Regions from separate parts of the Paenibacillus sonchi genome, predicted to be linked through region 2. Evidence: riboswitches for the same ligand, from Rfam matches in the RefSeq annotation. Region 2 holds a riboswitch; the other holds the start of a gene.
What was found. Region 2 has a riboswitch for cyclic di-GMP ahead of JI735_RS37565 (thiamine pyrophosphate-binding protein). Riboswitches for the same ligand answer to the same signal wherever they lie in the genome.
Positions count from the first base shown of each region.

Region 1 (3,418 bases), 3.2 Mb from region 2:
CTTCCCCGGTCTGCGGCAGTTTATCGGGGGTATCCACGCTGCCAGCAGGAATTTCGTCATCTGTTATAACTATTTCCTCCGGCTCCGGTGTTACCGTTGGGGCCGGTGCAGGGGCTGGCGTTGGCTCTATTGAGGCTGTTGGTTGTATTGACGCTGTTGGCTGCACTGGAGCGACCGTTGCCACTGGCCCCAAAGGTAATGGGTCATCATCGATCAAGGTATCATCCACAATCGTGCCGATTACCAATGATGGTGTTGGCGTCGGGAACGTTACCGGAACATAGATTACTGTAGTGTCTGGCGTCGGCGTTGCTGTTGATGGCGCCGGTGTTACTTCGCTTGTAGGTGTTGGTGCTGTACTCGGCGTCGGCGTCGCTGATGCAGTGGCGCTCGGTAACGCGCTAGACGTCGGTGTCCGTGTTACGACTGCTGTCGGCGTCGGCGTTACGACTGCTGTTGGCGTTGGTGTTACGACTGCTGTCGGCGTCGGTGTTACGACTGCTGTCGGCGTCGGTGTTACGACTGCTGTCGGCGTTGGTGTTACGACTGCTGTCGGCGTTGGTGTTACGACTGCTGTCGGCGTCGGCGTTACGACTGCTGTTGGCGTTGGTGTTACGACTGCTGTCGGCGTCGGCGTTACGACTGCTGTTGGCGTTGGCGTTACGACTGCTGTTGGCGTCGGCGTTACGACTGCTGTCGGTGTCGCCGTTGCGCTCGGCGTTGGTGTCGCCGTCGCACTCGGCGTTGGCGTCACCGTTGCACTCGGCGTCAGTGTCGCCGTTGCGCTCGGCGTTGGCACCGCCGTTGCGCTCGGCGTCGGTGTCGCCGTTGCGCTCGGCGTCGGCGTCGGCGTTGCAGGCGGTTCGGAGCCTTCATACGGATAGTGGTGCATCTGCACATAACCGCTGAACGCTTTTGCGATCAGTGTGCCATGAAGCTCTGCATGATCATAAAAGACACTGGCATGAGGAGCCAATATCGTGCCCTCGATTGTCGTGTTCCCGATATTCACAGAAGCAGCCTCATAGAAATTGAACAGGACCTTGCGGGGTTTGCCTCCCCAGAATTGAAAATTGGGAATCTTCACAGCGCTTCCGCCCACATTAATAATGACGGTGGCATCACCTGCTATGTTGAACTGCAGCCCGTTGGCGTCAGCCAAATCAGCAGCGGCCAGATGAATGACATTATAGGCATCCGGAGCGTTAATAGTGATTTTTCCATATTCTTTTACAAAAGGCTGTGTCTGCGTCAATGCGGCCAATTCATCCGAACGCCGGGCCAAAAACTGTTCCTCGGCCGCAAAATCAATCGGCGTCCCTTGGCGGGGAGTCTCCTTGAGATCCGCCCGTATGCTGGTTATAGTGCCTCCGTATACAGCTGCTCCGTATATAGTTCCGTCTGTTAGAGTGAGATTTTTGCCGGCAACCAGCACATCCCCGCCGGGCGCATCCTTGGAAACACCGTACCCCTGCAACGTAATATTTCCTTCAGCCGCGAGCCTTCCATGAATCTGATCGTAAGATTGCGTGAAATCTCCAAAAATAAATGCGTTAAAATTGCCGGCAACACCCAGGACAGGGGTAGGGATATACGGCATATTTCCCGCAGCTTTAACATTCCATCCCCAGGTAACCGTGCTGCTCAATGCCAGTACCCCTGTCAGAATCAGAGCTGCTGCTTTCTGTGATCTTTTTTTCAATCGCCTTGCACCTCCTAGTAACTTATTCTATGATTTTGCGGAAAAACTATAACAACAAAAAGACCGCCACGAAGGGTCAGCTTCACGGCGGCCGGACGATCATAGCCCTGGTCGGGCATTAGATTCCTGACTTTGCGTCCCGTCCTTTCGGACGGTTTGCGTTTATACATGAGAAATATAGATTAAGTGAAACTTATGTAGTCTATGACATTTGTTACTTTTGAACTAATTTCAGTTTAGCCTCTTCCTTGCCCGATTGTCAATCTATTCCTTAACTATTTTTTCAAGTTACGGTTGCCTGGAACATGGATAAACCCGCTATTCATAAGGCTTTACAGCCTTCCTGTCCAGAAGGAAATCTCCCTGCAGAATGGTTTTCTCCTTTTTTACAGCATCAGATCCTGTATTTAATTGCAATTTTTAATATTAAAATCTAGTATATTCGAACTATAATTTCAAATCTTATCCAGAATCTTTATTCCTAGCTATAGCTACTCCTTAAGGAGCAAGAACGTTCCTTCGAATCAGGACCGCACAACAAAAAACCGCCCCGGAATCAACCGGCAGCAGTTCTTCATCCATCTCTATGTAATGCTATATACGCTCCCGTAACCAGACACTGCGGATATAGCGAATTGGGATTTACAGCAGCTGAACCCAGCCAATCATGGACACCCACAACGGAATACTCAAAAACAACCCGAATGCCAGCCCGCGGCGGAGACTTCCTTCATGACTCATCATAATTCTCCTTTTGAGGTGCTTTATTTTTGTTACGTTTCAATCTTTGATATTTCAATTTTAATATAAAATAATTTTTATTATTTTATTGTGAAAAATATCACATAAAATCACCTTTTTTTATAAATACCAGTGATTATTTTATCCACCCCATGCTGCGCCAGGATCAGCCAGACAAAATAAAACGGGCCTCACCATGGGAGCTGGCAAGACCCTGCAAGCTATTTATAAACACCGGGGAGTGTTTGGTACATTCAATATATATCCTTAACCTGAAAACAAGCTGATACCTGCATAAAAATTACATTAAAAGCTTCCAGTAACCCAGCGTGCCGAAAAAAACGACCAGGGCCACGGGAAGTATAATTTTCCTGCTTACCTTATCCTCAAACGAAAAATACAAACACAGCATACAAAGCCACGCAATAAGGAGACTTCCCATTTCCTATGCATACGCCCTTTCTTATACATCCTGATGATCGCGCGGGACAGTGGCAGCACCAAACATCCTATAAGAAGATTACCCGCGAGTCAGCCGGTTCATACCCAATCATGGCTTGGGCCGCTAATTATTTTTTCTTGTTCCGCCAAAAGGTTATGCAGTCCCGGCAGGTCACTGCTCCCCCTCCAGCACAGGGTACTCCCAGAAGCTCAGCCTGCCTTTCGCCGGTATGGGCCGGGCAAGCGCCGTCACATCCTCCAGCTTCCAGGCATAGCGTCCTGGCGCATAATCGCCGAAAACCAGCTCATTGCCGCCGGGCCAGCCCTCAACTGCATCCGCCTGCGTTACCTCATGGCAATCGGCCAGACGGCTTATGGCGATGATGGCTCCCCGGGGGAGATTGTCCACAGTGAAGCCATGCCGCGCCAAGGCCGACTTGAAAGGCTCCTGCCCGCAGGCAGTGGTGTCGATCCCCATTCCGGCATGAATCGCCAGTTCACCGCGATAAGCCGTTTGCCAGGAACGGGTCTCGA
Region 1 covers NZ_CP068595.1:2,496,947-2,500,364, reverse strand. The annotation lists gene JI735_RS11470 (choice-of-anchor A family protein) at 1-1,702, opposite strand, end outside; cyclic di-GMP riboswitch class I at 1,786-1,873, opposite strand; gene JI735_RS11465 (ASCH domain-containing protein) at 3,057-3,418, opposite strand, start outside.
Region 1: another riboswitch for cyclic di-GMP. It lies ahead of JI735_RS11470 (choice-of-anchor A family protein); the one in region 2 lies ahead of JI735_RS37565 (thiamine pyrophosphate-binding protein).

Region 2 (3,418 bases):
TGATCGATAAGCTGAAAAAGATCCTTACTGATGCTTCGCAGATTACCCGCCAGGTTATGGATGCCAGCCGCGGCATTGAAGACAAGAACCAGAATCTGAAGATAGTAATGGCCCAGGTCGCCTCCTCGTCCAATGAACTGGCTCTTGGCGCAAATGAAATCTCCGTGGACATTGCCGACATGACCGAATCCATCAAAGACATAGAGACCAAGGTCTCCAACTATACGAGCTCGACCAAGGAAATGAACAGACGGTCTGTACATACATTGGAACTGGTTGAAAAAGGACGGCAATCGGTGGATACACAAGCCGAAGGCATGCGCAAGAATATACAAGCTACCCAGAAGGTGGCCGACACGATTGAAGCACTTTCCCAAAATGCCCGGGGATTACAATGATCACCAAAACGATCACAGAAATCGCCGAGCAGACCAACCTCTTGTCGCTCAACGCCTCTATTGAAGCAGCCCGGGCTGGCGAACATGGCCGTGGTTTTGCTGTCGTGGCCCAGGAAGTACGCAAGCTGGCCGAGGAATCTACCGCCTCCACCAAAGAGGTATTCAGTCTGGTCCGCAGCATAGAGAACGATATCAAGCAAGCGATCGAGAATATCGCCATTAACGAGGAAGTCGTTCAGGTACAGAATGAGATGATCATCGAAACAGCGAATATTTTCGCACAGATTGTGCAAAGCGTCCAATACATAACCGAGCAAATTGCTTCTTTCTCTGCCGAAAGCGACCTCATGCTGGAGAGCGCACTCAAAATCTCCGGCGCCATCGAAAATATTTCCGCGATTACCGAAGAAACGGCGGCGGGAACGGAAGAGGTCTCCGCAGCGATGAACGAGCAAATCCATGCCTTGCAATCCGTTGCCGAGGAGACTGAGAAAATGACCCAAGCGGTATTCCAGCTGCAAAAAACGATTCATATTTTCAAATTTTAACTGTTACGGGGAGACTGCCGTATCCTTCCTGCGGCAGTTTTTTTGTTCACAAAATTTTCGCTGTTATATTCATCAGTTACAGTTTTTTTGCATTAGAAGAGCCCCTCCATTCTTTTGCACTTCTCTCCTTTTGCCTGCCTCTGTTTTTGGAATGCAGATATTTGCAGATGAACCGCTCTTTATTCAGTGGTCCTTTTTACATAGTGAATTTTACAATGCATTCCTTTATTATGGCTGAACAACCCTTCTGCAAGTGAGTTTATAGTTCAAAATCCTCATTTTTAGATTATTTCAATATTTCTTCACAGTTTGCATTTTTGGACTTTTTTTCATTAGCTCTTTTTTCTCATTCATTCTTATATATATACAAAATGATACTGTTTTTCACATGGATGCGATCAGGCAGGATTCGCCAAAATCCGAGGTTATCAGCACAAATATATTGACAAAAGCTGAGTCAGAAATATATTGTAAAATAAAAAAAGGTATTATTTTCTTTAACACATATTGGCAAAATTCACCGAAAGGGAATGACGCAAAGCCATGGATCTACAGTCTCATTTCTATGGGACCATGACAGCCAGGTTGCTGAACAGCCGAACGTCCGGGTTTTCCTGCGTTCTCTATGGTTATTTACGCAGCCAACCTGTGCTCTCATGAGTACAGGTTTTCTATTTTGCTGAATAAATAAAAAAAACATTGGGTGGGGTGGATTTCCTTTGAAAACAGTTTCAGATTATATGGCTGAGGCACTACGAAACCTCGGTGTAACACATTCCTTTGGCATAATCGGCAAGTCTATTTGTCCCGTAGTCCTGAAAATGGTGGATTACGGCATTGAATTTATTCCAGGGAGACACGAATCCAGTTCCGGGTTCGAAGCCGCCGGCTATGCTCTCAAAACAGGGAAACTCGGAGTGGCTTTTGGGACCTCCGGACCGGGGGTACCAATCTTCTCACCGCCGCAGCACATGCCAAGGCGAATAATCTTCCCGTACTTTTTATAACAGGACACCAATCCATCAAGGAGCTGGGGATTCCCCAGTGCCAGGATTCTTCAGCTTATCTGGCCGATCTGGCGGACATGTTCAGACCCGCGACCCTTTACAGCAAGCTGGTGGAACGCGGCGATCATTTCGGCACGATTTTCAATCATGCCGTCTCCATTGCCTTGAGCGGACAACGGGGACCGGTTCATCTCTGTATCCCGTTTGATGTGCAGACCGAAATGCTGGAAGAATGCCGGATTGTTATCCCTGAGCGCGAACATCTGGTCAGTGCCGGTAATTTGGAACGCGTACTTTCTGTAATTAATGAATCAAGCCATCCTCTGATCATTGCGGGCAAAGGAGTCAATCGTTCCGGCGCGCACGAGGAGCTTCTTCAACTGGCTGAAACCTTCAATATTCCGGTGGTCACCTCTCCCGGCGGCAAGGGTGCCATCGCCTGGGATCACCCGCTGTATCACGGCCCCATCGGTGTCGGCGGCTGCAAGCACGGTGAGGATTTGTTAAACCGCAGTGATGTGTTCATCGTCCTTGGCTCGCGTCTCAGCGATATGACCATCTGCAATCTTAAAGCAGAGAATCATCCCAAAACATTGATCCAATTTGACGTCGACCCTACCTTCGTCGGAAAAATATTAACCTCAGAGACAATCGCTGTAAGCGGGGACTTACGCGATAATCTTGCGTTCTATCTTCAGAATTTTGATTCGGCTGCTATTAAAAAGCACGAAACAGAAACCGATGTTCATTATGCGGAAGAGTTGCCGGTTCTGCCCAAGCTTTCGCTTGCATCCGTCATGGACACATTAAGCGACCTGATCCCGTACAACAACACCGTTTTTGTTGATGATGGCAGCCATGGCTTCAATGCCGCGAAATGGTACAAGGTCAAAAAGCCCGGCAGCGTTGTCTTTGATGCCTATTTTGCCTGCATGGGCAATTCCATTGGGATGGCTATCGGCGCTAAGGTGGCTTCACCGGAAGAAACGATTTTCTGCATTACCGGTGACGGCTGCTTCATGATGCTTGGCACAGAAATAAATACGGCCGTGTGCAAGGACATTCCCGTGATCTTTATCGTTGTGAACAATATGCAGCTCGATATGGCGTTAAAGGGCATGGAAAAAACAACAGGCAGAATCGACGGCACGATCTTCGAAGTTCCTATGGATGCCGTGAAATTTGCTGAATCCTTGGGGGCCACAGGCTACAGATGCGAGACTCTGGAACAATTCACATCTGCTATCCATGCTGCAGTAGCCTCTAACCGCGTGGCTGTAATTGAACTGCTGACCGACCGTACTGAAGTGCCTCCGACGGCCCATCGAACCTTGAATCTCAACTAAGAATCAACAGCGGCAAGGACCTCTACAATCTTGATTGCTCCTTGCCGCTCATCACAATTCAGGAGGCATCTCTGTGGAAGATACAATTAACAGCGGTCTCAGGCATTTTTCCAACCTGT
Region 2 covers NZ_CP068595.1:6,744,265-6,747,682, forward strand. The annotation lists gene JI735_RS38015 (HAMP domain-containing protein) at 1-398, shown strand, start outside; partial or broken gene JI735_RS38020 (methyl-accepting chemotaxis protein) at 413-946, shown strand; cyclic di-GMP riboswitch class I at 1,446-1,539, shown strand; gene JI735_RS37565 (thiamine pyrophosphate-binding protein) at 1,687-1,953, shown strand; gene JI735_RS37570 (thiamine pyrophosphate-binding protein) at 2,031-3,299, shown strand; gene JI735_RS30355 (carboxymuconolactone decarboxylase family protein) at 3,373-3,418, shown strand, end outside.